DNA from 2 places in the Xanthomonas bundabergensis genome. Region 2 is predicted to be linked to the other one. Evidence: predicted binding sites of a transcription regulator. Region 2 holds the regulator's gene; the other holds the start of a gene.
The links. The regulator FliA, encoded in region 2, starts transcription of late flagellar genes. The targets are predictions, from matches to a motif close to TAAAGTTTNNCNNNCNNNGGCCGATAA.

Region 1: the regulator FliA is predicted to act here: its motif matches at 9,842-9,868, upstream of AB3X10_RS21045 (GGDEF domain-containing protein).

What each region holds. Positions count from the first base shown of each region.
Region 1 is NZ_CP162487.1:4,920,884-4,935,794, forward strand. It holds gene AB3X10_RS21010 (M4 family metallopeptidase) at 146-1,723, shown strand; gene AB3X10_RS21015 (DEAD/DEAH box helicase) at 2,163-3,440, shown strand; gene AB3X10_RS21020 (DUF6172 family protein) at 3,694-4,020, opposite strand; gene AB3X10_RS21025 (SDR family NAD(P)-dependent oxidoreductase) at 4,212-4,973, shown strand; gene AB3X10_RS21030 (carbohydrate porin) at 5,857-7,149, shown strand; gene AB3X10_RS21035 (NAD-dependent dehydratase) at 7,353-7,985, opposite strand; gene AB3X10_RS21040 (carbohydrate kinase family protein) at 8,663-9,589, shown strand; gene AB3X10_RS21045 (GGDEF domain-containing protein) at 9,942-11,546, shown strand; gene AB3X10_RS21050 (DUF808 domain-containing protein) at 11,642-12,538, opposite strand; gene AB3X10_RS21055 (dihydroxyacetone kinase subunit DhaK) at 12,686-14,314, shown strand; gene AB3X10_RS21060 (XAC2610-related protein) at 14,571-14,911, opposite strand, start outside.
Region 2 is NZ_CP162487.1:2,853,901-2,868,811, reverse strand. It holds gene AB3X10_RS12155 (chemotaxis protein CheA) at 1-1,674, opposite strand, end outside; gene AB3X10_RS12150 (response regulator) at 1,709-2,074, opposite strand; gene AB3X10_RS12145 (STAS domain-containing protein) at 2,071-2,379, opposite strand; gene AB3X10_RS12140 (chemotaxis protein CheW) at 2,718-4,070, opposite strand; gene AB3X10_RS12135 (ParA family protein) at 4,067-4,849, opposite strand; gene motD (flagellar motor protein MotD) at 4,849-5,820, opposite strand; gene AB3X10_RS12125 (flagellar motor protein) at 5,831-6,571, opposite strand; gene AB3X10_RS12120 (chemotaxis protein CheA) at 6,888-8,624, opposite strand; gene AB3X10_RS12115 (protein phosphatase CheZ) at 8,629-9,240, opposite strand; gene cheY (chemotaxis response regulator CheY) at 9,240-9,632, opposite strand; gene AB3X10_RS12105 (RNA polymerase sigma factor FliA) at 9,651-10,400, opposite strand; gene AB3X10_RS12100 (MinD/ParA family ATP-binding protein) at 10,397-11,281, opposite strand; gene flhF (flagellar biosynthesis protein FlhF) at 11,268-12,944, opposite strand; gene flhA (flagellar biosynthesis protein FlhA) at 13,121-14,911, opposite strand, start outside.

The sequences.
Region 1 (14,911 bases), 2.1 Mb from region 2:
CATCGTTATGTTCGCTGCCAGGGGGACGGCAGCGCGCCACTGGCCGCAACGCCGACGCGATCCACGACACAACCGCAACGACACGTGGCAGCCATGCGCTGCCGCGCTGGCAAGACATTCCCTAACGCCTACGAGGAACCCGAACATGACCCAGTCCATCCGCCGCCAGCGCCCGCTGGCGCTGCTGCCGTCGCTGCTGCTCGCCCTCGCCGCCGCCTCCGCCACCGCGGCCGAGCGCGTGGACCTGCACGGCAAGGATCTCGGCACGCTCAACGCGCAGTACAAGGCCGCCACCACCAGCCTGGGCGGGGTGCCGGCCGCCGCCGCGGTGCGCCACGCCGAGCTGGTCGGGCTGGATGCCGAGTCCGCGCTGAGCCTGCTGAGTAGCAGCACCGACAGCGACGGCACCGTGCACAGCCGCTACCAGCAGACCTTCCGCGGCGTGCCGATCTGGGGCGAGCACGTCGTCGTCAGCGAGCGCAGCGACGGCAGCGTGCGCAGCCTGTTCGGGCGCTCGGTCGCCGGCTTGGCCAGCGAGCTGCCGGCCACCGCGACGGCCGCCGCCGCGGCGTTGCTGCCGGCCAACCGTGCGCTGGAGCTGGCCAAGCGCGCCGCGCTCGGCGATGCGCTGGCCGCGCGCCGCATCGAGCGCGCGCAGGCGCCGCAGATGATCTACCTGGACGACGACGACCGCGCGCACATGGCCTACGTGGTGTCGTTCTTCGCCGATGCGCCGCAGGGCGGCGAGCCGACCCGGCCGTTCGTGATCGTCGATGCGCGCAGCGGCGCGGTGCTGCGGCAGTGGGAAGGCCTGACCACCCGCGATGCCACCGGCCCCGGCGGCAACGCCAAGACCGGGCAATACGAATACGGCACCAGCGGCAGCATCCACGGTTTCCTCGAGGTGGACGACAGCTGCCGCATGCAGAACAGCACGGTGAAGTCGGTGAACCTCAACGGCGGCACCTCCGGCAGCACCGCCTACCAGTTCACCTGCCCGCGCAACACCTATAAGGCCATCAACGGCGCCTACTCGCCGATCAACGACGCGCACTACTTCGGCGGCGTCATCGAGAAGATGTACCGCGCCTATGCCGGCGTGGCGCCGCTGAGCTTCCAGTTGGTGATGCGGGTGCACTACAGCACGCGCTACGAGAACGCGTTCTGGAACGGCTCGACGATGACTTTCGGCGACGGCGCCACCCGCTTCTATCCGCTGGTCAGCGTCGACGTCGCCGGCCACGAGGTCTCGCACGGCTTCACCGAGCAGAATTCCGGCCTCACCTACTCCGGCCAGTCCGGCGGCATCAACGAAGCCTATTCGGACATCGCCGGCGAGGCCACCGAGTATTACCTCAAGGGCAGCAACGATTTCCTGGTCGGCCCGGAGATCTTCAAGTCCACCGGTGCGCTGCGCTACATGGCCAACCCGCCGCAGGACGGCTCCTCGATCGACAACGCCGCCAACTACCGCAGCGGGCTCGACGTGCACTACTCCTCCGGCGTCTACAACAAGGCGTTCTACAAGCTGGCCACGACCTCCGGCTGGAACACGCGCACCGCCTTCGAGGTGTTCGCCCGCGCCAACCGCCTGTACTGGACCCCGAGCACCAGCTTCAACAGCGGCGCCTGCGGCGTGCGCACCGCGGCCAGCGACCTGGGCCGCTCGGTGGCGGCGGTGACCGCCGCGTTCACTGCGGTCGGCGTGACCTGCACCCAGTAAGCACCCCTGCGGCGGAGCCGACGCCCGGCGATCCTGTGCGGATCGCCGGGCGTCGGCGTGGGCCGGCGTGGCGTCGCCGATACGCGTGCGAACCGCACCATCGCCCATCGGCATGGCGAAGCGCCTGCGCGCGTCGCTGCCGGACACGACCGGCTCGGCACCCGATCGGCGACGCAAGGCCGCGCCTTGCGCACGCCGCGCGCGCCGTCGTCCTGCCCGCGAGCGGCGACGGCGGCGACCGTGTCGCTTGGGACGATCGGGCATGGATGCGGCACCGCTGCGACCTGAGCGACCGTCTCGCACGCGGCGGCGATCGGGGCGACCGGTTGCGCGCCCGCCTCGCACAGAGGTCCGGCTGCGGGTAGGCTGCGCGGCTACGTCCGCCGCGTCGCATCGCGGCGGCATCGCGTTCGCCCACCCTTTTTCCGGACCTTGCTGCATGCCATTCGCCACGCTGGGCCTCGCGCCCGAGCTGCTGCCCGCGTTTTCCCGCGCGCTCGACGCCGCCGGCTATACCGCGCCCACCGCGATCCAGGCGCAGGCGGTCGCGCCGATCCTGCGCGGCGACGACGTGCTGGCCTGCGCGGCGACCGGCTCGGGCAAGACCGCCGCGTTCGCGCTGCCGCTGCTGCAGCGCGCGGCGCTGGCGCCGCCCAGCCGCCGCGCGCGCAGCCTGGTGCTGGTACCGACCCGCGAACTGGCCGCCCAGGTCGGCGACACCTTGCAGGCGCTGGGACGCTACCTGCCGCGGCGCATCCGCGTGGCCGCGGTCGCCGGCGGTGCCGCGCTCAATCCGCAGATGATGAAGTTGCGCGGCGGCACCGACATCGTCGTCGCCACCCCGGGCCGGCTGCTCGACCTGGTGGCGCACAACGCGCTCGAGCTGGGCGCGGTGCGCACGCTGGTGCTGGACGAAGCCGACCGCCTGCTGGCGCTGGGCTTCGAGGAGGAACTGGGCCGGATCCTGGCGCTGCTGCCGCCGCGCCGGCAGACCCTGCTGTTCTCGGCCACCTTCCCGGCCGAGGTGGAGGTGCTGGCGCGGCGCCTGCTGCGCGGGCCGCGGCGCCTCGGCGAGGACGTGGCCGCCGCGGCCCCGGCGACGATCCGCCAGCGCGCGATCGAGGTCGACAGCGCGCAGCGCACCGCGCTGCTGCGGCACCTGCTGCACAGCGAAGCCTGGGCGCAGGCGCTGGTGTTCGTGGCCAGCCAGCGCGGCGCCGACAACCTGGCCGAGAAGCTGCGCAAGGCCGGCGTGGCGGCGCAGCCGTTCCATGGCGAACTCAGCCAGGGTCGCCGCAACCAGGCGCTGGCCGGCTTCAGGAGCGGCCAGGTGCAGGTGCTGGTGGCAACCGATGTCGCCGCGCGCGGATTGGACATCGCGCAACTGCCGGTGGTGGTCAACTACGACCTGCCGCGCGCCACCGCCGACTACACCCACCGCATCGGCCGCACCGGGCGCGCCGGCGCCGACGGCGTGGCGCTGAGCTTCGTCGACGCGGCCAGCGAAGCGCATCTGCGCCTGATCGAGAAGCGCCAGCAGCTGCGCGTGCCGCGCGAGCGCATCGCCGGGTTCGAACCGACGCCGGCGCTGGCGGCCGCGACCGACGCCGAGGCCGCGCCGCGGACCGGCGGCATCAAGGGCAAGCGCCCGGGCAAGAAGGACAAGCTGCGCGCGGCGAATGCGCAGGGCGGCGGCGCCCCGCCTGCGAAGGAGTGATCGCGTTGGCTGCGCTGCTGCGGCTTGCACGCGGCGCAGCGGTGCAGGCGCTATCTCGCAAAGCGCCGATCGCGCGCGATCCGATGCACTCCGTGCGCTGAGACTGCCTGTCGCGGCTGAAGCCGCTCCTACAGCGCCTCTGTAGGAGCGGCTTCAGCCGCGACAGAAATCCAAACGCCCCGCTTCGATCATCGCGGCCGATGGCCCGCAAACCACCCTGCTCCGCTCCAACAGGAAGCTGCGCGGCCCGCGCTCAATCGTCGAACGGATCGGCCACGGCCGCGGCGTCGCCCTTCGGCCGCGGCGTGCGCTTGCCCGGCTTGCTGCGGATCTCCACGTAGAACTGGGTGCCGCCGGTGGCGACCAGCGCATCGATCGAGCGCAGCAGGTCGGCCGGCGCCACGACCGCGGCGCTGGCCTCTTCGGTGCCGAACAGCGTGTCGAAATCCCAGTAGTCGGCGCCGGCCGGCAAGGTCTTGCGGCGCTCGCGGCGGATGTACTTGCGGATGTCGTGCTTGCTGGCGTCGAGCAGGCGGTCGGGATGCTTGCCTTCGATGCGGAGCTGGTAGGTCTTCTTCACTGCGGGGAGGATCCTGGAAAGAGGGAACGCGGCGGGCAGGCAGGGGCGGCGGCCACTGGCGGGCCTTGCTCGGCTGTTGCCGGCCGCCTGCGTGCGCGGCGGGCCGCCATGGTGCCAGAAGCCGGCCCCGCGCTGCGGATTGGCCGATAATCGGTGCCTGGCGCAGGCCTGCGCCGCCGCAGGAGCAGCCGATGACCGACCCTTCCGCCTTCGCGGGTTACCGCGTCCTCGTCGCCGGCGCCAGCCGCGGCATCGGCCTGGCGATCGCCGACGCCTTCGCGCGCCAGGGCGCCGCGGTGGCGATCTGCGCGCGCAATCCCGCCGGCCTGGCCGATGCGGCCGAGCAACTGCTCCGCCACGGCCATCCGGTCTCGCGGCTGGGCTGCGACCTGGCCGACCCGGCGCAGATCCAGGACTGGGTGGCGCACGCGGCCGACGCGCTGGGCGGCATCGACGTGATGGTCAACAACGCTTCCGGCTACGGCCATGGCGACGACGACGCCAGCTGGCAGGCCGGGTTCGACATCGACCTGATGGCCGCGGTGCGCTGCAATCGCGCCGCCCTGCCGCGGCTGCGCGCCAGCGGCCGCGGCTGCATCCTCAACATCAGCTCGATCAACGCGCTGCGGCCCACGCCGCGGGTGCCGGCGTACTCGGCGGCGAAGGCCGCGCTGAACTACTACACCACCACCCTGGCCGCGGAGCTGGCGCGCGAGCGGATCCGGGTCAACGCGATCGCGCCGGGGTCGATCGAGTTCCCCGGCGGCCTGTGGGACCAGCGCCGCGAGCAGCAGCCGGAACTGTACCGGCGCATCCGTGCCGGCATTCCGTTCGGCGACTTCGGCGCGCTGCAGGACGTCACCCACGCCGCGTTGTTCCTGGCCTCGCCGCAGGCGCGCTGGATCACCGGCCAGATCCTGGCGGTGGACGGCGGGCAGTCGCTGGGCGCCTGAGCCGCGCCGTGGCGTGCGCCACGCAGGCGGCGTCGCCCAAGACCGCCGCGCCCGGTGCTCCGGCGCCGGGTGACAGCGAGACCCGGCTGCACCGATTGGACACCGCCGCGACGCGGGGCATCCCAGACGCGCGGTCGCGCACGCAGGCCGCACAGCAGGGCGGGAAGCCGCGACTTGCACGCAGTGCCGAGACGCCGCCGCGCGGCCTGTCTCGGCGCGCCGATGCCGATCGGCGGCAGACGCGATACAGACGCGGTACGCAGCCGCCAGCGCGACCGCCTGACCCCACGTTGTCGGTCAGGCGCCCTCGCCGCCGCGGCGGTTGCTGCGCCACTTCGAACGCTGCAACGCAACAAATCGCACTGCTCATCCACTGCGCCGCCGCAGCGGCAGCAGCGGTGAGCGACGCGTGCGGCGCGACACGCCGATGGCCAAAACCCTCGCCGCACAAGGCGCGACGCGCCAGCGAAGCATCCACTTCCGGCGTTGCGATCGCGCATCACCCTGAACAAAGAAAAACAAGAAAGTTCTAATTCGAAAAATAACGAACATGAAACGCGCATGGCGACGCTATGCTCCGGCCACAGGGGTTGCATCCGCGTTCATACAAGCCCAGCGCGACGCATCGCGATGGGCGACCTGGAGGCCATGTGTTCCAGCCACGCATCGACACCGTCACCCGTCCCGTTTCCCGCCACCGGGCCACCCGCATGCCCGGCGCTCCGCCCGTCGAACCACGCACTGCCACGGCCGGCCAGCGGCACAGAGACGCTGGCCGCATCGCCGACGGTCGCCACCCTGCTCCGCGCCGCTGCCTCCGCGCCGGCGTCCTCTCCATGACCGGCCGCGCGCTCCCGCCGGCCCCGTGCAAAGCGAGTCACCCATGAACAAGACCCCATGCATCGCCCTGGCGGCGCTGTCGGCCGCGCTGTTGTGCGCGCAGGCCGCGGCGCAGGATTTCGATCCGGCCAAGACCCTGACCGGCGACTGGGGCGGCGCACGCACCCGCCTGGTCGACAGCGGCGTGGACCTGCGCCTGTCCTACACCGGCGAGTTCGCGCACAACAATTCCGGCGGCAGCCGCGACGATACCTACGCCTACGCCGACCAGTTCTTCCTGGCCGGCACCTTCGACCTGGACAAGCTGTGGGCCTGGCGCGGCGCGACCTTCAAGGTCGAAGTGGCCAACCGCAACGGCGACTCGCTCAACGACACGGCCGGCTTTCCCACCCTGCTGGCGGTGCAGGAGATCCACGGCCGCGGCTCGGTGACGCGACTGAGCCAGTTCTCGCTGACCCAGGAACTGTTCGACGACCGCCTCAGCCTCAAGCTCGGCCGCCTGTACGCCAATGGCGATTTCTTCTCGTTCTCCTGCAAGTTCCAGAACCTGAGCTTCTGCGGCGGCCTGCCCGGCTACGTCAGCAACGGCTGGTACGTCGATCCGATCAGCCAGTACGGCGCGGTGGTGGCGTTCAAGCCCAACGACGCCTGGCGCTTCAAGCTCGGCGCCTACGACGTCAACCCGAACAACCTGGACCGCGACCAGGGCCTGAAACTGCGCACCGAAGGCGACAGCCAGGGCACGCTGGTGGTGGCCGAGGTCGAGTACCTGCCCACGTTCGGCGACGGCCTGCAAGGCCATTACCGCGTCGGCGGCTGGCGCAACAGCGCCAACTACCGCAACACGGTCACCGCCAGCGGCCTGCCGTCGGAGCTCAGCGACGACGCCACTGCGGTGATGGACAGCGAACGCGGCTACTACGCCACCGCCGAGCAGGCGCTGTGGCGCACGCCCGGCGGCGGCGCGCTGCGCCTGTTCGGTAACTGGGTGCAGGCCGACAAGGACACCGACCGCATCGACCAGATGCTGCAGCTGGGCGCGTGGCTGGATGCGCCGTTCGCCTCGCGTCCGGACGACCGCATCGGCTTCGCCGCCGGCCGTACCCGCGTCAGCGAACGCCTGGGCGACGCGCAGCGCCGCTACAACGCCGCGCTGCCGGCCGGGGCGGCCGCGGTGGGCGTGCAGGAATACGAATACCCGCTGGAACTGAACTACCAGTACGCCATCACCCCGGCGCTGTCGCTGATGCCGAACCTGCAGTACATCCGCAACGCCAACGGGATCAAGGACAACAACGGCGTGGTCGGCGGACTGCGCGTCAGCATGACCTTCTGAGCGTCGCGTGCCGCGGCACGGCGGTGGCGTCGTTCGCACGGCGCCATGCCGACACGGCACGCCAGTTCAACGCGCCTCGCATCGACGCCGCCTGCATGGCAGGCAGGTCCGCAACGCCTGTTCTTCAACCATCGTGCTGCGGCACTGCGCCGGCGCGGCAGCGCATGCCTTGCTCACGACGCCACGCCATCGGCGCCTCGCGCTCAGGCCAGCTGTTCCGAACCGACCACCTGGCGGCCGGCACGCGGCCGCAACGCGTTGTCCACCAGCGCGGCGGCGACGCGCGCGGCGGGATTGATCCGGTAGCGCCGCGGCAGCAGCGGACCCAGTCCCTGCAGCAGCGCGGCGGCGAGCCGCTCGGCGCCGCGCGGTTGCGCGCGCTCGCCGCCGATCAGGCCGGGGCGGACCAAGGCGAGCGAGGCGAAGCCCAGCGCCTGCAGGTCGCGCTCCAGTTCGCCCTTGACCCGGTTGTAGAACACGCGCGAACCCGGATCGGCGCCCAGCGCCGAGTTCAACGCGAACGCGGTGGCGCCGTGCTGACGCAGCAGCTGCGCGATCGCCAGCGGGTAGTCGTGGTCGACGCGGCGGAACGCCTCGCGCGAGCCTGCCTGCTTCATCGTGGTGCCCAGCGCGCAGATCGCCGCGTCGACCTGCCACCACGGCGCCTGCGCCGGCAGCCGGTCGAAGTCGACCAGCGGGTTGTGCAGCTTGGGATGGACCAGGTCCAGCGCGCGCCGGGTCGGCGCGACCACCGCGCCGCAGTCCGGCGCGGCGAGCAACTGGGTCAGCGCGTGGCCGCCGACCAGGCCGGTGGCGCCGGCGAGCAGGATCTTCATCGAAAGCGGCCTTGCGCAATGGGTGAATGAAGCTACGACGATCGCGGGCACATGGGCAAGGCGCCGGCGGCATGCGCGGCCGGCTCCCGGATCCACGAGACGCTTCGCGCCCGACCCTCACCCCAACCCCTCTCCCGGTGGGAGAGGGGCTAGGCTTTTCCTTCTCCCTTCGGGAGAAGGTGCCCCGAAGGGGCGGATGAGGGTACGGGCGCAGCCTCGTGCTCCCAACTCCACGAGTCGCTTCGCGCCGCACCCTCACCCCAACCCCTCTCCCGGTGGGAGAGGGGCTAGGCTTTTCCTTCTCCCTTCGGGACCACGGCCCCCTTTTTGGGGGAAGGTGCCCCGAAGGGGCGGATGAGGGTACGGGCGCAGCCTCGTGCACCCAAACTCCGCGAGACGCTTCGCGCCGCACCCTCACCCCAACCCCTCTCCCGGTGGGAGAGGGGCTAGGCCATTCCCTTCTCCCATCGGGACCATGGCCCCCTTTTTGGGGAAGGTGTCCCGAAGGGGCGGATGCGAGTACGGGGGCGCAACCTCGCGCCCGACACACACAGGCAACATGGCACGCAGCCACGCTCCCGCAGCGCCGCGCATGGTCGCCGCGCTGCGGCTTGTACGCCACAATAGCCGCCCATCGCGCCGCCCGGCGCCGCTGCAGCCAACCGAGGAGCCGTTCGATGTTCGTGGTGTGTGGAGAGGCCTTGTACGACATCTTCATCGACGGCTACGCCGGCACCTCGGTCGGCATGACCGCGCGCCAGGGCGGTTCGCCGTTCAACGTGGCGATCGGCCTGGCCCGTCTCGGCACGCCGTCGGCGCTGTTCACCGGCCTGTCCACCGACCCGCTCGGGCGCCAGCTGCGCGGCACCCTGGAGCGCGAGGGCGTGGCCCTGGACCACTGCGTCGACAAGGCCGAGGCGACCACCCTGGTGATGGTCGCGCTGGACGCGCAGGGCGTGCCCAACTATTCGTTCTACGGCACCGGCTGCGCCGACCGCGCGCTGACCACGGCCGACCTGCCGGTGCTCGGCGCCTCGGTCGGCGGCCTGCATTTCGGCTCCTACACCCTGGTCGCCGAGACCACCGCCAGCACCTTCCAGGCCCTGGCCGAGCGCGAGCGCGCGCAGCGCCTGATCTCGCTGGATCCGAACGTGCGGCCGACGGTGGAGCCGGACATGGCGGTGTGGCGCGCGCGGCTGGCGCGCTGGATCGCGCTGGCGCACGTGGTCAAGGTCAGCCAGGAAGACATCGAGCTGCTGTACCCGCAGCAGGATCCGTTCGCGATCGCGCGCGGCTGGCTGCAGCACGGCCCGTCGCTGGTGGTGATGACCCTGGGCGGCGACGGCGCGATCGCCTGGAGCGGCGACGCCGAGGCGCGCGTGGCCGGGCGCACGGTGCAGGTGGCCGACACCGTCGGCGCCGGCGACAGCTTCCAGGCCGCGCTGCTGCACCAGCTGCCCGACCTGGCCGCGCTCGCCGCGCTGGGCCGCGCGGCACCGGCGCTGCAGCAGCTGCTGGCCTTCTGCGTGGCCGCGGCGGCGATCAACTGCACCCGCGCCGGCGCCAACCCGCCCAGCCTGGACGAGGTCCGCGCGGCGCTATAGGGCGTATCGTCGATTCCCGAGCGGGTCGCGTTGGGTCTATCAGGTTGCCGGTTGGCGCAGCGCCTGACTGGCGGTCGGGTCAAGCCGCGCCGGCTGGCGGCCTGACAGGCGCAACCCGCAGGGCCGCGCTCGCGCGCCTCCCGGCGCCACCTCATTGGCAGGGCGAGGCATCCTCCACGTTCTCCCTCTTCCTTGCCTCGCGCACGCGCAAGCGCGGCGCGACCTGCTCCGGGATCGAGGGCGCGCCCTGGCTCAAGCGCGCGCCGCCGGCGCCGATATCCTGTTCCTGAGTGTCGCCATGGGCGCCGCGTTTGCGGCAGGGCGGTGCGTTTACTGGGGAGGAGGCGTCAGCATGCCGGATCAACGCGACGAGCCACCCGTCGGCGGACTGCGCAAACTGCTGTCGCCGCGCCGCCGCGAGCCGGCGGCGCCGCCGGCCTCCGCGGTGGCGCCGCGCCGGCACGGCCATGCGCACGGGCACGGTACCGCGCCTGCGGCGCCGGGCGAACACGCCGATCCGGCCGCGGTCACCGCGGCGCTGATCCGCCTGTTCAACCACGCCCACGAGCCGCTGGACCTGCTCGGCGCCTTCGCCAACGGTATGGCCAGCCTGCACGGCGAGCTGGGCGACATGGGCCGGCGCCTGCAGTCGGCGGCCGCCAGCGGCGACTGGCCCAGCTACGGCCGCGCGCTGCGCCAGCTGATCGACAAGTACATCCGCACCATCGACGTCGGCGATCCGCTGGCCGGGCCCAGCGATCCCGAGCGCCTGCGCGACCTGCTGCGCCAGGCGATCGCCGGCGCGCTGGCCTCGCTGCTGCACAACCTGCCGGAACTGGCCAACGAATCGGAGGCCACCGGCGAGGCGCTGCGCCAATGGCGCCCGGGCCTGCCGCTGGAACCGCTGGCGCAGCGCGTGCGCGAGCTGTGCCACCAGGTGTCGCTGCGCGCCAGCGACAGCCAGGAACAGCAGACCCTGCTGCTGGGCCTGTTCGACCTGCTGCTGGAGAACGTCGGCGAACTGCTCGACGACACCAGCTGGCTGCAGGGCCAGATCGCGGTGGTGCGCGACATGATCAGCGGCCCGATGGACCGCTACTCGATCGAGGAAGCGCGCGGCAGCCTGCGCGAGGTGATCTACAAGCAGGGCCTGCTCAAGCAGGGCATCGCCGAGTCCAAGGAGGCGATGAAGGACATGATGGTGTCCTTCGTCGAGAACCTGGACGGCATGGCGATCAGCACCAGCGAGTTCCACGACCGCATCGCCGACTACTCGCAGACCATCCGCGACGCGCGCAGCATCGCCGACCTCAACCGCCTGCTGCAGGAAGTGCTGCAGGACACCGGCCACGTGCAGCAGCAGGCGCTGCGCGCGCGCGACCACCTGATCGCCGCGCGCCAGGAAGTGGAAGCGGCCGAGCAGCGCATCCTGCGCCTGGAGCAGGAGCTGCAGGACGTCAGCGGGCTGGTGCGGGTCGACCAGCTCACCGGTGCCCTCAACCGGCGCGGGCTCGACGAGCTGTTCGTGCGCGAACTGGCGCGCACCGAGCGCATCGCGCAGCCGCTGTGCGTGGCGATGCTGGACCTGGACGATTTCCGCAAGCTCAACGAGACCTACGGCCATCCCGGCGGCGACGCCGCGCTGCGCCACGTGGTGGAAGTGGCGCGCACCACGCTGCGCGGCAGCGACGCGATCGCCCGCTACGGCGGCGAGGAATTCCTGCTGCTGATGCCCGACTGCACCATTTTCGAAGCGTCCGCGGCGGTGACCCGGGTGCAGCGCGCCCTGGCCCAGCGCGCGGTGGTGCACGAGGACCAGCGCGTGTTCGTCAGCTTCAGCGCCGGAGTGGCGATGCGCCGCGCCGGCGAGAGCCAGGACGTGCTGATCAAGCGCGCCGACCGCGCCCTGTACGAGGCCAAGAAGGCGGGCAAGAACCGGGTGGTGTCAGCGGACTAGTGCGCCGGCGCGGCCGGCGCGGGATTGGGGATTGGGCATTCGGGATTGGCCAAAGCGCGGGCGCGCCGCGCTTGCGAATCCCCGATCCCGAATCCCTAATCCCGGATTTTCTTGAACAGCAACACCGCCCCCAGCACCAGCGCGCCGGCGACGATGCCGACCAGCGCGTTGCCCAGATTGAGGACCACGCTGCCCCAGGCGCCCTGCGGCGCGATGCCCTCGAGGGCGTGGTGCAGCGGGCCGATGCTGTGCACCAGGATGCCGCCGCCGACCAGGAACATCGCCGCGGTGCCGGCGATCGACAGCGCGCGCATCAGCCACGGCGCCAGCCACAGGATGCCGCGGCCGATGGTCGCGGCGGCGGCGCCCTTGCGGGTCAGGTACAGGCCCAGGTCGTCGAGCTTGACGATGCCGGCGACCAGGCCGTACACGCCGACCGTCATCGCCAGCGCGATCGCCACCAGCACCGACAGCTGCTGCACGAACGGCACCCCGGCGACCACGCCCAGCGACAGCACGATGATCTCGGCGGAGAGGATGAAATCGGTGCGGATCGCGCCCTTGATCTTGTCCTTCTCCAGCGCGACCACGTCCACCTGCTGGTCGGCCAGCGCCTGCAGCTGCTGCGCGTGGCGCTGCGCGTCCTCGTCCTTGGAGTGCAGGAAGCGGTGCGCCAGCTTCTCCACGCCCTCGAAGCACAGGAACGCGCCGCCGATCATCATCAGCGGGGTGATCGCCCACGGCAGCCACACGCTGATCGCCAGCGCCGCCGGCACCAGGATCGCCTTGTTGAGCAGCGAACCCTTGGCCACCGCCCACACCACCGGCAGCTCGCGGTCGGCATTGACCCCGGTGACCTGCTGCGCGTTCAGCGCCAGGTCGTCGCCGAGCACGCCGGCGGTCTTCTTCGCCGCCACCTTGGTCAGGATCGCCACGTCGTCGAGCAGCGAGGCGATATCGTCGAGCAGGGTGAACAGGCTGGCGCCGGCCATGCGGGGATTCCATTCGGGGAGATGAGCGGGGATTCTCGCCGATTCCGCGCGCCCGGTGGGTGAGCGCGACCGTGCCCGGCCTCAGCCGCGCATAACGCCGGCTCGGCTAGCGTACGCGGCAGACACCTGCCACCGCGAAGGACACCCATGGACCAGTTCCTCACCGCCCCCCGCGCCATCGTCGACGACGTGCTCGACGCCGTCGCCGCGCTGCAACCGCTGCTGCGTTCGGATCCGGCCAGCGGCACCCGCATCGTGCTGCAGGCCGAGCGCGACCCGGCGCAGGTCGCGGTGCTGTCCGGCGGCGGCGCCGGCCACGAACCGGCGCATGCCGGTTTCGTCGGCCCGGGCATGCTCAGCGGCGCGATCGCCGGCGACCTGTTCGCCTCGCCGGGGGTGGAAGCGGTGCTGGCCGCGATCCGCGCCTGCGCCGACGCGCCTGGCGTGCTGCTGGTGATCAAGAACTACACCGGCGACCGGCTCAACTTCGGCCTGGCCGCCGAGCGCGCCCGCGCCGAAGGCATCGACGTGGCCAGTGTACTGGTCGCCGACGACATCGCCCTGCCCGACGCCACGCAGCCGCGCGGCATCGCCGGCACCGTGCTGGTGCACAAGTACGTCGGCCACCTGGCCCGCGAAGGCGTGGCGCTGGCCGAGCTGGCCCGGCGCGGCCAGGCCTTCGCCGACCGCCTGCTGTCGCTGGGCATGGCCCTGTCCAGCTGCACCGTGCCCGGCCAGCACGCCGGCCGCCGCGCGCCGGAACTGGGCCTGGGCATCCACAACGAGCCGGGCACGCGCAAGGTGCAGCCGGCCTCGGTCGAGGAGGCGCTGGCGCTGGTGCTGGACCCGCTGCTGGCGCAGGCCGACGCGCGCTACGGCGCCGACGCGCCGCTGGTGCTGCTGCTCAACGACCTGGGCGGCTGCTCCACCCAGGAACTGGGCGTGCTGACCCGGCTGGCGTTGCAGCGCATCGGCACCGAGCGGATCGCGCTGATGACGCTGCCGGCCGCGCTGATGACCTCGATGGACATGCACGGCTTCTCCATCACCCTGGCGCCGGCCGAGGCCGACGTGCTCGCCGCGCTGCGATCGCCGGTGCAGACCCTGGGCTGGCCCGGCGTGCGCGTGCCGCACGCGCCGGCCCGCTTCGCGCCGGCCTTGTCGCGCAGCGACGCGCACCGGCACGGCGCCCGCGACCCGCAACGCGGCGCGGCCCTGGCGCGGGTCGCGCAGGCGCTGATCGCCGCGCAGGCGGAACTGGACGCGCTCGACGCGCAGACCGGCGACGGCGATGCCGGCAGCACCTTCGCCGCCGGCGCCCGTGCCCTGCAGCAGGCGCTGGACGCGGACGGGTTGGCGACGGGCGAGGCCGCCGCGCTGGCGCACGGCCTGGCGGCGGCGATCGAGCGCAGCATGGGCGGCTCCAGCGGCGTGCTGCTGTCGATCCTGTTCACCACCGCGGCCACCGAACTGGAGGCCGGGCGCGGCTGGGTGCCGGCGCTGCAGGCCGGCGTGGCGCGGATGCAGCACTACGGCGGCGCGCAACTGGGCGATCGGACCATGCTCGACGCGCTGTTGCCGGCATTGGAGGCGCTGGCGCGCGGCGGCAGCGCGGACGACGCAGCGCGCGCGGCACGTGCCGGCGCCGATGCCACCGCGCAGCTGACCCAGGCCCGCGCCGGCCGCTCGGCCGCGGTCCCCGCGGACGCGCTGCGCGGCGTGGTCGACCCGGGCGCCGACGCGGTAGCGCGCGCCTTCGCGGCATGGGAACGATGAGCGCTGGCAACGCAGCCCGCCGGCTCGCCGCCGGCCCCTGTGGAAGCGACTTCAGTCGCGACGAGCGGAGTTGGAACAGCAGCGGCTCCGGCAGTCTGTCGGGGGCTGAAGCCCCTCCTACAGTGCACCCAGCAGGTCGGCCGCACGCTTCCTGTAGGAGCGGCTTCAGCCGCGACAGGCATGACCGAGAATGCCTGTCGCGGCTAAAGCCGCTGCGACAGGCAACAGCCATGCGCGGGTGCCGCAGGCGCCGGCGCTACTCCGCGGTCGCCTGCGCGGCGCTCAGCGCCTGCGCCACCGCCTGCAACGATCCATGCACCGAGCCGGGCTGCAGCGCCAGCGGCTGGGTCTTGCCACGCGCCACCACCTCCATGCGCTGCGGCACGCCCTGCGCGTTGCCGACGATGCGGTAGGTGGTATCGCCGCGGGCGAAGCTCAACACGTGCCGCGACGCATCGACATCGAACCCCTCCTGCGCGTCGTCCGGATACAGCAGCTCGACCCGCTGCTGCGCGCCGATCGCCGCGTAGTACGGCGTTCCGGCCTCGCCATCGCCCTGGTTGGCGAACACGACGATGCGCTTGCCGGACGGCGCCA
Region 2 (14,911 bases):
GTCGGGCTGCGGCTGCAGCGCCTCGATCACGTAGGCCAGCGGCAGGATCAGCGTCTCGCCGGCGACCGACACGGTCATGCCGTCCAGGATCGCCAGGGTCAGCGGCAGCCGGATCAGCACGCGGGTGCCGCGGCCGGCATTGCTTTCCAGCTGCACTTCGCCGCCCAGGCCCTGGATGTTGCGGCGGACCACGTCCATGCCCACGCCGCGGCCGGACAGGTCGGTGACCGCATCGGCGGTGGAGAAGCCGGGCGCGAAGATCAGGTCCCACACCTGCGCATCGCTCGGGTTGTCCGGGACCGCCAGGCCGCGTTCGGCGGCCTTGGCCAGGATGCGGTCGCGGTTGAGGCCGGCGCCGTCGTCGCTGACTTCGATGACGATGTGCCCGCCCTGGTGCGAGGCGGCCAGGGTGATGGTGCCGGTCTCGTCCTTGCCGGCGGCGCGGCGCGCGTCCGGCATTTCCAGGCCGTGGTCGATCGAATTGCGCACCAGGTGCACCAGAGGATCGGCGATCTTCTCGATCAGGCCCTTGTCCAGCTCGGTGCCTTCGCCGATGGTGCGCAGCCGCACCTGCTTGCCGAGGCGGGTGGAGAGGTCGCGGACCAGGCGCGGGAAGCGGCGGAACACCGCGTCCACCGGCAGCATGCGCACGCCGATCACCGCTTCCTGCAGGTCGCGGGTATTGCGTTCGAGCAGGTCCAGGCCGGCGAACAGGCGTTCGGCGTGGGCCGGGTCGAGGTCGCCGGAGACCTGCTTGAGCATGGCCTGGGTGATGACCAGTTCGCCGACCAGGTTGATCAGCGCATCGACCTTGTCGACGCTGACCCGGATCGAGCTTTCCGCTTCGTGCGCGGCGGCGGCGTTGCCGGCCGGCGCATTGGCGGCCACGGCGGCGGCCGGCGCGGCGGTGGCGCTGGCCGGGGCCTGCGCCAGCACCGGTGCCGGCGCGCTGGCCAGGCTCGGCGGCGGCACCGCGCGGATGTCCAGTTCGCAATCGTCGATCACCCAGGCGAAGGTGTCTTCGATGGCGCTGCGCGGGATCTTGCCGACCAGGCCCAGGTCCCACGCCAGATAGGCCTCGAGCGGGTCGAGGTCGTTGAAGCCGGGCAGGCGCGCGGTGCGGCAGGCGACCTGCAGCGGGCCGAGGTGTTCGAGCTCGCGGATGATGCGCAGCGGGTCGTTTCCGCTCATGAACAGCGACGGCGCCGGGGTGAAGCCGATCTGCCAGGCTTCCGGTTCGGCCGGCTGGTTGGCCGCCGGGGTCGCGGCGGACGCGACGGCGGCGTTGCCGTTGAGCGCCTGCTGCAGGCGGTCGTGCACGGCCTTGACCGCGACCGGGTCGGCCGGGGTGCCGTGCTCGGCTTCGCGCAGCAGTGCGCGCAGCACGTCCACCGAACCCAGGATCGCGTCGATCGCGTGCGCTTCCACGTCGCGCTTGCCCGAGCGCAGTTCGTCGAGCAGCGTCTCCAGCACGTGGGTCAGGCCGGCCATCGCCTCGAAGCCGAAGGTGGCGGCGCCGCCCTTGATCGAGTGCGCGGCGCGGAACACCGAGTTGATCGTCTCGGGGTCGCGGTTGCCTTCTTCCAGCGACAGCAATCCGGCTTCCATCGCGTCCAGCCCTTCGCGGCTTTCCTCGAAGAAGGTGGCGTGGAAACGTTGCAGGTCCATGCTCATGGGCGGGGAATCCGGAAAAAGGGTGGGGAGGGAATCAGCCCAGGACTTTCTGGACGGTGGCGATCAGCTGTTCCGGGTTGAACGGCTTGACCAGCCAGCCGGTGGCGCCGGCGGCCTTGCCTTCGGACTTCTTGTCCGCCGCCGACTCGGTGGTCAGCATCAGCATCGGCGTGAACTTGTAGTCGGGCAGCTGGCGCAGCGCGCGGATCAGCGAGATGCCGTCCATGTTCGGCATGTTGACGTCGGTGACCACCGCGTTGAAGCGCTGGCCCTGGGCGCGGCCGAGGGCGACCTGGCCGTCTTCGGCTTCCTCGACCGCGAAACCGGCCGAGGTCAGGGCAAAGGAGACCATCTGGCGCATCGACGCCGAATCGTCCACCACCAAGATACGTGCGCTCATGCGGCGTTCTCCACAGATTTCAGGTTGTCAGGGGTTGCAGGAAGGCCCAGCGATTCGCTGACCCCTAGCAGGCGTGCCGCATCGCGGAACGTGTCGTTGCAGGCCTCGAACACGGTGCGTTTGCCGTCCTGCCGACGTGCATCGACGAATGCGCACAGCACCTGCACGGATGCGGTATGGATGCGGCGGACCTCGCCGGCGTCCAGCCGCAACTCGTCGTCCGACGCCAGGAACGGGGTCAGCCGTTGTTTCAGGTCGGCGCTGGTCTCGATGCCGAGATCCTCGCCAAGGGTGACTGTGCTCATCATTGCTCCGCACGAATGGTTCTATGGCAGATAACGGCCAATGCGCGGGAAGCTTTAGCGGCGCATCGGAAAAGTGCGGCGTGGTTGGCAGTTGCCGCGCGGCGAGCAGTCGTCGCCGCTGGTCCAGCCTTGCCGGCGCGCTTCGGCAGCGCGTGGCCGTGTCCGGCGCCAGGCCAGTGCTGGCCGCCTGTCCTTGCCGCGCGCGCTCGTCGCTGCGCGGCCCGGCGAGCCGCGCCGGGATTGCGTCGTTGCGCGGCGGCCAATCGACACCGACTTGCCGCGCTCGTGTTGCGCGGCCGGCGCCCAGGCACGGCGCGGCCGGTCCCGTCGTGTGGCGCCTAGTGCAGCAACTGCTCGGCGTCGAGCAGGATCATCGGTTGCTGGGACAGGCGCGCCACGCCGCGGAACAGATGGTTGGAGATGCGGCAGATGCGGGCATTGTCCGGCGGCTCGATCTGCTGGTCGGTGAGGCTGGCCACGTCTTCGACCGCGGACACGCGCAGGCCCAGGGTCTCGCCGTTCTCTTCCAGCACCACCACCCGGGTCAGCATGTCCATCTCGATCGGCGCGGCGCCCAGGTGGATGCCCAGGTCGATCACCGGCACCACCTGGCCACGCAGGTTCATGATCCCCAGCATCGCCGGCGGGGTGCCGCGCAGCGCCAGCAGCGGCACCGGCAGCACCACTTCCTGCACCTTCAGCAGCTCCAGCGCGTAGGCCTGTTCGCCGCAGCGCAGGCGCAGCCAGCGGGTGCTGCGGTCCGGCGCGCGGCGCTGGTGCGGGGAGGCTTCGTGGGCCGCGCTCGGGGCCATGAACGACTGCAGATTGGGCGGCAGCCGCGAACCGGCGGCCTGTGCGCGCTCGGCCTCGGCGCGGCGTTCCGGCGGTACCGCCATCGGCGGGCGCTTGATCGCGCGTGCGGCGGCGGCATCGTCTTCGGCGGCCAGGTCGCGCGGCGGCGCGGCGGCGCGTTGCATCTCCATCGCCGCGACCACTTCCAGGTCGGCCTGGCGCTCGGCGGCGGACGGCGCCTGCTGCGACATGATGCCGGCCAGGGCCGGATCGGAGTCGGCCTCGGCCAGCACCGCGGCGGCGATCTGTTCCGGGGTCGGGCCGGCCGGTGCGGGCGCCAGCGCCTGCTGCGACATGATGCCGGCCAGGGCCGGATCGGAATCGGCCTCGGCGAGCACGGCGGCGGCGATCTCTTCCGGGGTCGGGCCGGTTGGCGCGGGCGCCAGTGCCTGCTGCGACATGATGCCGGCCAGGGCCGGATCGGAGTCGGCTTCGGCCAGCACCGCGGCGGCGATCTGTTCCGGGGTCGGGCCGGCCGGGGCGGGCGCCAGCGCCTGCTGCGACATGATGCCGGCCAGGGCCGGATCGGAATCGGCTTCGGCCAGCACCGCGGCGGCGATTTCTTCCGGAGTCGGGCCGGCCGGCGTGGGCGCCAGCGCCTGCTGCGACATGATGCCGGCCAGGGCCGGATCGGAGTCGGCCTCGGCGAGCACGGCGGCGGCGATCTGTTCCGGGGTCGGGCCGGCCGGCGCGGGCGCCGCGGCGGCACGCGCGGGTTCCGGCGCCGCTGCAGCGCTGGCCGCGGCGAGCGCGGCCTGCCGTTCGGCGTGCTGCTCCTCGGCGATCACGTCGTGCAGCAGGCCTTCCAGATAGTCGTCGATGACCCCGGGGGTGTTCATGCGGCCTGCTCCATCGGCGTGGCGTCGCTGGCGATCAGCCATTCCAGCGCGCGGCGGTAGGCGGCCAGGCCGCGGCCGGGGTAGTCGCCGGGGACGCCGGCCACGGTCAAGGCCTTGACGTTGCAGATCTTGGTGTCGACCGGGATCGCGTCTTCCCAGACCCGCTCGCCGTAGCTGTCCTGCATCTGCCGCAGGGTGTCGTTGCCGGCGCGGGTGCGCTTGTCGAACAGGGTCGGCAGGATCGAGGCGGGCAGGGGGCGGCGGCGCGAACGCTCGACCATGTCCACGGTGCGGACCATGCTGGCCAGGCCGTGCAGCGCCAGCGGCTCGGCCTGGGTCGGGATGATCACCCGGTCGGCCGCGGCCAGCGCGTTGATCATCAGCAGGCCCAGGGTCGGCGGGCAGTCGAGCAGGATGTAGTCGTGCTGGCCGGCATGGCGCGCCATGGCCTGCTGCAGCGCCAGGCCCAGCCCGGGCTGGTTGGCGCTGCGCCGTTCCAGCGTGGCCAGCGCGGTCTGCCCGCAGACGTAGCTCAGGCGCTCGATGGCGCTGTCGCGGGCCAGCGCGGCCAAGTCGCTCGGCGGCGTGGCGAACAGGTCGAGCACCCCGCTCGGCGGCGGGTCCTGCGGCACGTCGAAGGCGCGGGTCAGCGAGGCATGCGGATCGAGATCCAGCATCAGCACGCGGTGGCCGAGCATGGCCAGGCCGCGGCCCAGCGCCAGCGTGGTCGTGGTCTTGCCCACGCCGCCCTTCTGGTTGGCAATCGCCCAGATGCGCATCAGTTCACTCCTTCAATGGCGGCAGGTAGCGCGCGGGAGGCGCCGGCGGTGCCGGCAGCCGCCGCAGCGGGATGTGTCGGGGGCGCCGGCGTCGTGCCGGCATTGGTCAAGCGGTCTTGCGCCGAGGGCGTGCCGGCCGCGGCGCCATCGGCAACGGCGCCGCCGGCATCGGCCAGGATCACCAGCACCACGCGGCGGTTGGCGTTGCGGCCGGCCTGGGTGCCGTTGTCGGCGCGCGGGCGGAACTCGCCGTAGCCGATCATCGACAGCCGCGAGGGCTGCAGGCCCTGGTCGGCGAACAGGTGCACCACGCTGGCCGCGCGCGCCGCCGACAGCTCCCAGTTGGACGGGAACTGCATGGTGGCGATCGGGGTGTCGTCGGTATAGCCCTCCACGCGCACGCCGTTGGGCACCGGCACCAGCACCTGCGCCAGCTGCGCCAGGGTGGCGCGGGCGCTCTGGTCCAGCGACGCGGAGCCGGAGCCGAACAGGATGTCGCTGTTGATCTCCACTTCGATCCACAGCCCGGCATGGCGCACGGTGATCAGCTTCTTCTGGATCAGCGGCGCCAGCGCGGCGCCGAGCCGGTCGGCGATGCCGTCGAGCTGGCGCTGCGCGCGCCGCAGCTGGTCCTCGTCGCGCAGCGCGCCGGGCGCACGCAGCGGCGAGGCCGACGGCAGCCGGTTCGGGTCGGGCAGGGACAAGGCCGGGCTGGACTTGATCGGGGTCGGGCGCGCGCCGCCCTGGCCCTGCATCAGGTGCTCGCCGACCTGCACCGGCGCCATCGTCCGCGGCGCGCCGCCGAAGGCGGTGCTCATCGCATCGGCCATGACCCGGTACTTGGCCTCGTTGACCGTGGACAGCGCGTACATCACCACGAAGAAGGCGAGCAGCAACGTCATCAGGTCGGCATAGGGGATGGCCCATGCCTCGTGGTTGACGTGATCTTCGTGGGGACGCTTGCGGGCCATAGTGGTGGGGTCAATGCAAGAAGCCTGCCAGCTTCGATTCGATGTTGCGCGGGTTCTCGCCCTGGGCGATGGCGATGAGCCCTTCGATGATCATTTCGCGCTCGCCGCTGCTGTGCTTGATCACGCTCTTGAGCTTGCTGGCCATCGGCAGGAACAGCAGGTTGGCCGAGGCGATGCCGTAGATGGTGGCGGTGAACGCGGCGGCGATGCCGTGGCCGAGCTTGCTCGGGTCGGCGAGGTTCTTCATCACCGCGATCAGGCCCAGCACCGCGCCGATGATGCCCAGGGTCGGCGCATAGATGCCCATGCCCTCGAACACCTTGGCCGCGGCCAGGTCGCAGTGTTCCTGGCCGTCCAGGTCGATCTCCAGCATGTGCCGGATCGATTCCGGCTCCACCCCGTCGACCAGCATCTGCAGGCCCTTGCGCACGAACGGGTCGTCCTGCTGCTGGACCTGGTTCTCCAGGCCGAGCAGGCCCTGGCGGCGGGCGATGTTGCTCCACTCCACGATCTGCTGCAGCAGCGCGTGGCGGTCGCTGGACGGCGGATGCAGGATCCACTTGGCGATCTGGAACGCGCGCCGGAACACCGCCGGCGGCGTGTGCACCAGGATCGCGGCGACGGTGCCGACGATCACGATCACGAACGCGGCCGGCGACCACAGCGCGGAAACGCCGGCGCCCTTGAGGATGCTGCCGCCGACCAGCGAGGCGATCGCCAACAGCAAGCCAATGAGACTGAGTTTGTCCATGCAGAAACTATCGGCCGCTAGGGGAGGGACTTGATGGGGCCGGGATTGGGGATTGGGGATTGGGGATTCGGGATGAGCGGCCGCCGGCCGTGCGAGTGGGTTGCACCCTGTAGGAGCGGCTTCAGCCGCGACGGGCGTTACCGGTAAGGCCCGTCGCGGCTGAAGCCGCTCCGACAGGAAAGCGCGATGGAGAGCAGCCGCTGAACTTACTGCCACGTCCATGACACTTCGGGCATCGGATCGCCACGCAACGACCGGACCGGGACCGCCTTTGCGAATCCCCAATCCCCAATCCCCAATCCCGAATCCCGGCCTCTCAGCTCTTCAACCCATCCACATCCAGGATCAGCGCCAGCCGGCCGTCGCCGATCAGGGTCGCGCCGGCGTAGCCGGGCAGGCCGCGCAGGGCGCGCGGCAGCGGCTTGATCACCACTTCCTCGCGGCCGCGGACCTGGTCCACGACCAGGCCCATGCGCGATTCGCCGGCCTGCAGCACCACCACGGTCAGCAGCGGCAGTTGCGGCGCCTCGATGTTCAGCCACTGGCGCAGGTCCACCAGCGGCAGGGTGTGCGATTGCCGGTCGAGCACGGCGCGGCCGTCGAACCAGCCCAGCGAGCGGCGCGGCGCGTGCAGCACTTCCACCACGCGCGCCAGCGGCAACGCGTAGACGGTGTCGCCGGCCTGCACCAGCAGGGTCGGCAGGATCGCCAGGGTCAGCGGCACGCGGATCAGGAAGCGGCTGCCGCGGCCCAGTTCGGACTGGATCTGGATCTGCCCGCTGAGCTCGCGGATGCGCGACTGCACCACGTCCATGCCGACGCCGCGGCCGGAGATGTCGGTGACTTCGGACTTGGTCGAGAAGCCGGGCAGGAACACCAGGTGCAGGCATTCCTCGGTGGTCAGGCGCGCGGCCGCTTCCGGATCGATCAGCCCCTTCTCGCGCGCCTTGGCGCGCAACCGCTCCGGGTCGATGCCGGCGCCGTCGTCCTGCACCTCGATGCTGACGTAGTCGCCTTCCTGCTGCGCCGACAGGCGCACGTGGCCGCCGCGCGGCTTGCCGGTGGCCTCGCGCAGCGCCGGCGCCTCGATGCCGTGGTCGATGGCGTTGCGCACCAGGTGCACCAGCGGATCGGCCAGCGCCTCGACCAGGTTGCGGTCCAGTTCGGTGTCGGCGCCGATCAGTTCCAGCTCCACTTCCTTGTTCAAGGAGCGGGCGACGTCGCGCGCCACCTTCGGGAAGCGCGAGAACACCTTGCCGACCGGCTGCATGCGGGTGCGCATCACCGCCGACTGCAGGCGCGCGGTGGCGATGTCCAGGCTGCTGACCGCGCGGTCCAGTTCTTCGTCGCGCAGGCGCACGCGCAGGGTCTTGAGCCGGTTGCGCGACAGCACCAGTTCGCCGATCAGGTTGACGATCGCGTCCAGGCGCTTGGTGTCCACGCGCACGGTGTGCTCGGGTTCGGCGGCCTTGGCCGGCGCGGCGGCGGGCTTGGCGCTCGGCGCCGGCCGCGGCGCGGCGGCCGGCACCGGCAGCGCGGCCGGCGCGGCGCCGCCGTGCAGCTGGTCGAGCAGCGCTTCGAATTCGTCGTCGTCGATGAGGTCGCTGTTGCCGCCTGCGGCCGGCGCCGACGTCGGCGCAGCGGCCGCCTTGGGGCTGGGGACGGCGGTTTCCTCGCCGCTGGTCGCGAACTGCGCGATCAGCTGCTGCGGCGCGCGCGGCGGTTCGCTGCCGCTGCCGAACGCGTCGAGCATCGACTGCAGGTAGTCCAGCGACTGCTGCGCGGCGTCGAAGTGCCGCGCCTGCAGCGTGGCCTGGCCGGCGCGGGCCTGGCCCAGGGTGTCCTCGGCGGCGTGGCACAGCTCGACCATGGGCGTGATCGCCAGGAATCCGGCGCCGCCCTTGAGCGTGTGGAAGCCGCGGAACACCGCGTTGAGCTGCGCGCTGTCCTCGGGCGCCTGCTCCAGCGACACCAGCTGCTCGCCGAGCCGGTCCAGGATTTCCTGGGCCTCGATGATGAAGTCGGCAGCGATGTCGTCGGGAACGGCGCTCATGAGATTACAGCCCCAGTCCGGACAGCAGGTCGTCGGCGTCGTTCTGCGACACGCCGTGACGGTCCAGCCCGGCCAGCGCCGGACCGGCCAGGCCGCCGTCGGCCTTCTTGTTGTCGTCCTTCGGCGGCAGGCCCAGCGCGCCGAAGCCCTCGTGCACGCGGCGCACGATGCTGGCCACGCGGCGGATGATCTGCCCGGTCAGGTCCTGGAAGCTCTGCGCCAGGGCCATCTCGGTGAGGTTGTGGCGGATCTTGTCGAGGATCTCGCCCTGGTCGCCGGTCAGTCCGCCGGCGCGCAGCTGATCGGCCAGCGCGCGGCATTCCTCGGCCAGGTCCAGGGTGCGGTGGCTGGCCTGCTCGGTCATCGCCACCACGTGGTCCAGGCGCGAGCAGGCATCGTCCAGCTCGCCGGCCTCGCTGGGGATGGTGGGCAGTTCGCCGAGCGCCTGGCCCAGATCGCGCGCCAGCCGGCTCAGGCCCTGCATCATCGGCCGCGTGCGCCAGGCGGCGAGCGTGTCGATTTCCTTGCGCCAGGCGGCTTCGTCGCCACGCTCCAGTGCGTCCAGCGCACCTTGCAGGCGTTCGATCAGGGCGCTGCGTTCGGCGGTGGCTTCCATCAGGCGGTCGCTCCCAGGCGTTCGAAGATCTTGCCCAGCTTCTCCTGCAGCGTCTGCGCGGTGAACGGCTTGATGATGTAGCCGTTCACGCCGCACTGCGCCGCCTCGATGATCTGCTCGCGCTTGGCCTCGGCGGTCACCATCAGCACCGGCAGGTGCTTGAGCTTGTCGTCGGCACGGATGTTGCGCAGCAGGTCGATGCCGGTCATGCCGGGCATGTTCCAGTCGGTGACCACGAACTCGAACGGTGCCGAGCGCAGTGCAGCCAACGCACTGTTGCCGTCTTCGGCCTCTGCAGTGTTGGTGAAGCCGAGATCGCCGAGCAGATTCTTGACGATGCGCCGCATCGTCGAGAAATCGTCCACGATCAAAATCCGCATGTTCTTGTTCACCGCTAACTCCCTTGGGTCTTATTCTTCGTCTTCCAGGCCGGCATCGGCCGCTTCGAACGCTTTCAAGCGCCCGCGCAACCGTACCGTGGCCTGGCCGTGGATCTGGCAGACGCGCGACTCGCTGACACCGAGCACCGCGCCGATTTCCTTCAAGTTCAATTCCTGCTCGTAGTACAGCGACAGCACCAGCTGCTCGCGTTCGGGCAACTGCGCGATCGCCTTGCCCAGCTCGCGGCCGAACTCGCTGCGCTCCAGCATCTGCTGCGGGTTGGGGCCGCCCTTGGCGATGGTATCCAGTTCGCCGTGGTCCTCGACCCGCGACTCCAGGCTCAGCACCTGGCCGCGCGCGGCATCTTCCATCAATCGCAGGTATTCGGGAAGCGGCATGTCCATCGCCGCGGCCACTTCGTTGGCGGCGGCGGCGCGGCCGGTGCTCTGTTCGATCTTGCGGATCGCCGAGGCGGCGTCGCGGGCGCGGCGGTGCACCGAGCGCGGCACCCAGTCGCCGCGGCGGATCTCGTCGATCATCGAGCCGCGGATGCGGATCGAGGCGTAGGTCTCGAACGAGGCGCCCTGGTCGGCATCGTAGCTGCGCGAGGCCTCGATCAGGCCGATCATGCCGGCCTGGATCAGGTCGTCGATCTCGACGCTGGCCGGCAGCCGCGCCGCCAAGTGGTGGGCGATGCGCCGCACCAGGTCCGAATGCTGGGTGATGTAGTCGTTGGCGCTGTTGCGCTGCACGGCGCGGTATTGGGCGGCGGCGTTCATGCGGCGACCCCCCGCTGGATGATCCGTTCGACGAAGAACTCGACGTTGCCGCGCGGCACGGTCGGCGCCTGCCAGCGCGAGGTGCGGCGGGCGATCTCGGCGATCGCCTGCGCCGACGGGCTAGACGGGTAGGCCTTGACCACCGGCTGCTGGCGCTGCACCGCCAGGCGCAGCCAGTCGTCCTGCGGCACGCAGCCCAGGTAGTTCAGCGACACGTCGCCGAGGAACTTCTCGCACACCCGGCTCAGCTTGTCGTACAGCAGGCGGCCTTCGTTGAGGTCGCGGACCATGTTGGCGACGATCTGCACCCGGTCCACGCCGCGTTCGCGCGACAGCACCTTGATCAGCGCGTAGGCGTCGGTGATCGAGGCCGGCTCGTCGCAGACCACCACCACCGCGTCCTGCGCGGCCTGGCAGAAGGTCAGCACGCTGTCGGTGATGCCGGCGGCGGTGTCGATGATCATCACGTCCAGCTCGCGCTGCAGCTCGGAGAAGACGTTGACCAGGCCGACGTGCTGGGCGGGCGGCAGCTCGGCCATGTGCCGGCGGCCGGAGGCGGCGGGCACCACCATCAGCCCGTTGGGCATGTCGATCAGCACCTCTTCCAGGGTGCAGCGCCCGGCGACCAGGTCGGCCAGGGTGAACTTGGGGGTCAGCCCGAGCAGCACGTCGACGTTGGCCAGGCCGAGGTCGGCGTCCAGCAGCAGGGTGCGCTTGCCCATGTCGGCCAGCGCCATGGACAGGTTGACCGAGATGTTGGTCTTGCCGACGCCGCCCTTGCCGCCGGTCACGGCGATCGTACGCACCGGGCCCAGCGGTTCGCTGCGCGTTGCCGACAGGGGGAAGGCATTGGTCAGATTGGCGTAATCACGCGACGGCATGGTTCTGCTCCGGAGTACAGGGCTTATCGGCAGCGCGCCGCAAATCTTCAAGGCGCAATACCAGGCTGGCGGCGTTGGCGCGGTGCAGGTCGTCCGGCACGCGCTGACCATCGGTCACCCAGGTGATGGGAAGCCGGTGGTCCGCGACCACCGACAGGGCACTGCCAAACCGCCCGGTTTCATCCAGCTTGGTCAAGATCACCCCCTGCGGATCGGCGCCGGCGAACCGGCGCACCACCTCGTCCAGGTCGGAGAAATGAGCGTTGGCAGGGAGTACTAGCAAGGACCGGACCACTCGCGAGGCGCGCAGCCAGTGCAGCTGCGCGGCCAGGGCGCGGTCGCGCTGGCCCATGCCGGCGGTGTCGATCAGCACCAGCTTGTAGTCGCTCAGACGCTCCAGCAGCTGCTGCAGCGCGGCGTCGCTGTCGGCCTCGTGCACGGCGATGCCGAGCTGGCGGCCGTAGCTGTGCAGCTGTTCGCGGCCGCCGACGCGGATGGTGTCGGTGGTGACCAGGGCCACGTCGCGGGCGGCGTGGCGCTCCAGGAAACGCGAGGCCAGCTTGGCGATGGTGGTGGTCTTGCCGGCGCCGGTGGGGCCGATCAGGGCGATCACGCCGCCTTCCTCGATCGGATCCAGCGGCGCGATCGGCAGGCGCTTGGACAGCAACCCCAGCATCAGCCCGCGGCCGCGGTGCAGCTCCAGGTCGGCGGGGATCTGCATGACCACGTCGCGGGTGATGCCGCTGTCGAAGCCGTAGTCGTCCATCAGCTCCAGCGCCTGGGCGCGCACCGGCGAGCCGCGCAGGCGTTCGTCGGTGAGCCGGTTCATCTCGCGCTCGATCATCTGCCGCATCAGCGCCAGTTCGTCGCGCAGCTGAGTCAATTGTTCGTCGTTCTGCACCGCGGGGAAGCTCGGCACCGGCGCCAGGGCCGGCAGCGCCGGGATCCCGGCGCTGGGCGCGGCGGCGGCCGGCGCCGCGGCCACCGGTGCCGGCGCGGCGGGCGCCGCGGCAGGTGCGGCGGTCGGGGTCAGCGACACCGCGGCGATGTCCTCGAGCCAGGCCGGCACCGCGGCGGCGCTCGCGGCGGCGCTGGCCGCGGCGGCCGGGGTGGCGGCCGCCGCAGTGAACGGGCTCGGCAGCGGCACGCTGATCGGCGCGTTGCGGAACACGTCCTCGGGAATGCGGAATTCGGCGAACGCTGCGTCGGCGGCAGGAGCCGGGGCCGGGGCCGGGGCGCGCGGCGCGGCGGCGGGACGGCTCGGCGCGGGCGCGGTGCCGGCCGGCATCGCCGAGGCGGCGATCGCGGCGGGCTGGGTCAGCGGCCGGGCCGGCGCGGCCTGGGCCACGGGCGCAGCGCTTGCGGCCGGGGCGCGGCGCTCGCTGATCGCGGCCATCATCGCCATCGCCGCATTGGCCGAGGCCTTGGCCGGGCGCGGTGCCGGATTGGCGGCCGACACCGGCGGCCGCGGCGCCGCCTCTTCCGGACGCACCGCGTCCAGGGCCTGCTGCACCAGCGCCTCGTCGTAGTTGCTGGCGGCCACGATCTCGATGCCTTCGTCGGTGCGCCGGTTGGACAGGATCACCGCATCCGGACCGTGCTCGTCGCGCACCATGCGGAACGCGGTACGCATGTCGGGGGCTACGAAGCGTTTGATCTTCATGGGTGGAAACCGGGATTCGGGAGTGGGGATTGGGGAGTGGTCGCGGATGCCGCCATTGCGTGGCTGCTCTCCGGTCGCCTTGTTCTGGTTGTCTTCGATCGTTTCATTGCTGTCTCTCTCCGCTCGCCGGGTCCGCTGTCGCAAATCCCGAATCCCAAATCACCAATCCCTGCCGGTCAGCTGATCGTCCCGACCAGCTTCAGCCGCTTGTCTTCCGGAACCTCGCTGTAGGACAGCACCGACAGCGAGGGGACGCTGTGGCGGACCAGGCGGGCCAGCGCGGCGCGGACCTGCGCCGGGACCAGCACCACCGCCGGTTCGTTGCGCGCTTCCTGCTTGCTGACGCATTCGGCCAGGCTCTGGTGCAGTCGCTCGGCCAGGCCGGGTTCCAGCGCGGCACCGTTGCCTTGGGTGGAGTCCTGCAAGACACGTTCCAATTGCGGGGCCAGGGTGAAAACAGGCAGTTCGGCGGACATTCCGGCGATTTCCTGGACGATGAAGCGGCCCAGCGCATTGCGCACGGCGGCGGTGAGCGCGCCGGGTTCCTGACTCTGCGGGGCGTGCTCGACCAGCGCCTCGACGATCTTGCGCAGCTGCCGCACCGGGATCTTCTCGATCAGCAGGTTCTGCAGCACGCGCACCACCACCGACAGCGGCAATGCCTTGGGGGTGAGGTCCTCGACCAGCTTCGGCGCGCTCTTGCCCAGGGTAGCCAGCAGCTGCTGCACCTCCTCGTGGCCGAGCAGTTCCGGGGCGTGTTCGCGGATCAGGTGCGACAGGTGGGTGGCGATCACCGTGGCCGGGTCGACCACGGTGTAGCCCATGGTCTCGGCCTGGGCGCGCTGGTGTGGCTGGATCCAGATCGCGTCCAGGCCGAACGCGGGATCCTTGCCGGCGATGCCGTCGATCTTGCCCAGCGCGCCGCCCGGGTCCAGCGCCAGTTCGCGGTCGGGATGGATGTCGGCGGTGGCCACCGGCACCCCGTGCACCAGCAGGCGATAGGCGTTGGCCGGCAGTTCCAGGTTGTCGCGGATGTGCACCGGCGGGATCAGGAAGCCGATGTCCTGGGTCAGCTTGCGCCGCACGCCCTTGATCCGCGCCATCAGCTCGCCGCCCTGCGCCTTGTCCACCAGCGGGATCAGCCGGTAGCCGACCTCCAGGCCCAGCGGGTCGATCGGGCGCAGTTCGTCCCAGCCCAGTTCGGCGTTGGCCTGCGCGCCGGCGGTGGCGGCCTGCTGCGCCGGATCGGGCTTGGCCTCTTCCGGCAGCAGGCTGCGCTTCCACATCTTCCAGGCCAGCAGGCCCAGGATCAGCGCCAGCGTCAAGAAAGCGACGTTGGGCATGCCCGGGACCAGGCCGACCAGGCCCAGGATCGCCGCGGCCACCGCCAGCGCTTTGTGCTGGCCGAACACCTGGCCCATCATCGAGGCGCCCATGTCCTGCGAGCGCGAGGCGCGGGTGACCAGCATCGCCACCGCCGAGGACACCAGCAGCGCCGGCAGCTGCGCGACCAGGCCGTCGCCGATCGACAGCAGGGTGTAGGTGGACGCGGCCTCGGCGACCGGCATGCCGTGCTGCAGGACGCCGACCGCCATGCCGCCGATGAGATTGATGAACAGGATCAGGATGCCGGCGATGGCGTCGCCGCGGATGAACTTGCTGGCGCCGTCCATCGAGCCGTAGAAGTCCGCTTCCTCGCGGACCTCCTCGCGCCGGGCCTTGGCTTCCTCGCGGGTCAGCAGGCCGGCGTTGAGGTCGGCGTCGATCGCCATCTGCTTGCCGGGCATGGCGTCGAGGATGAAGCGCGCGGTCACTTCCGACACGCGTCCGGCGCCCTTGGTGATGACCACGAAGTTGATGATGGTCAGGATCGCGAACACCACGATGCCGACCGCGTAGTTGCCGCCGATCACGAACTGGCCGAAGGCCTCGATGACCTTGCCGGCGGCGCCGTGGCCGTCCTGGCC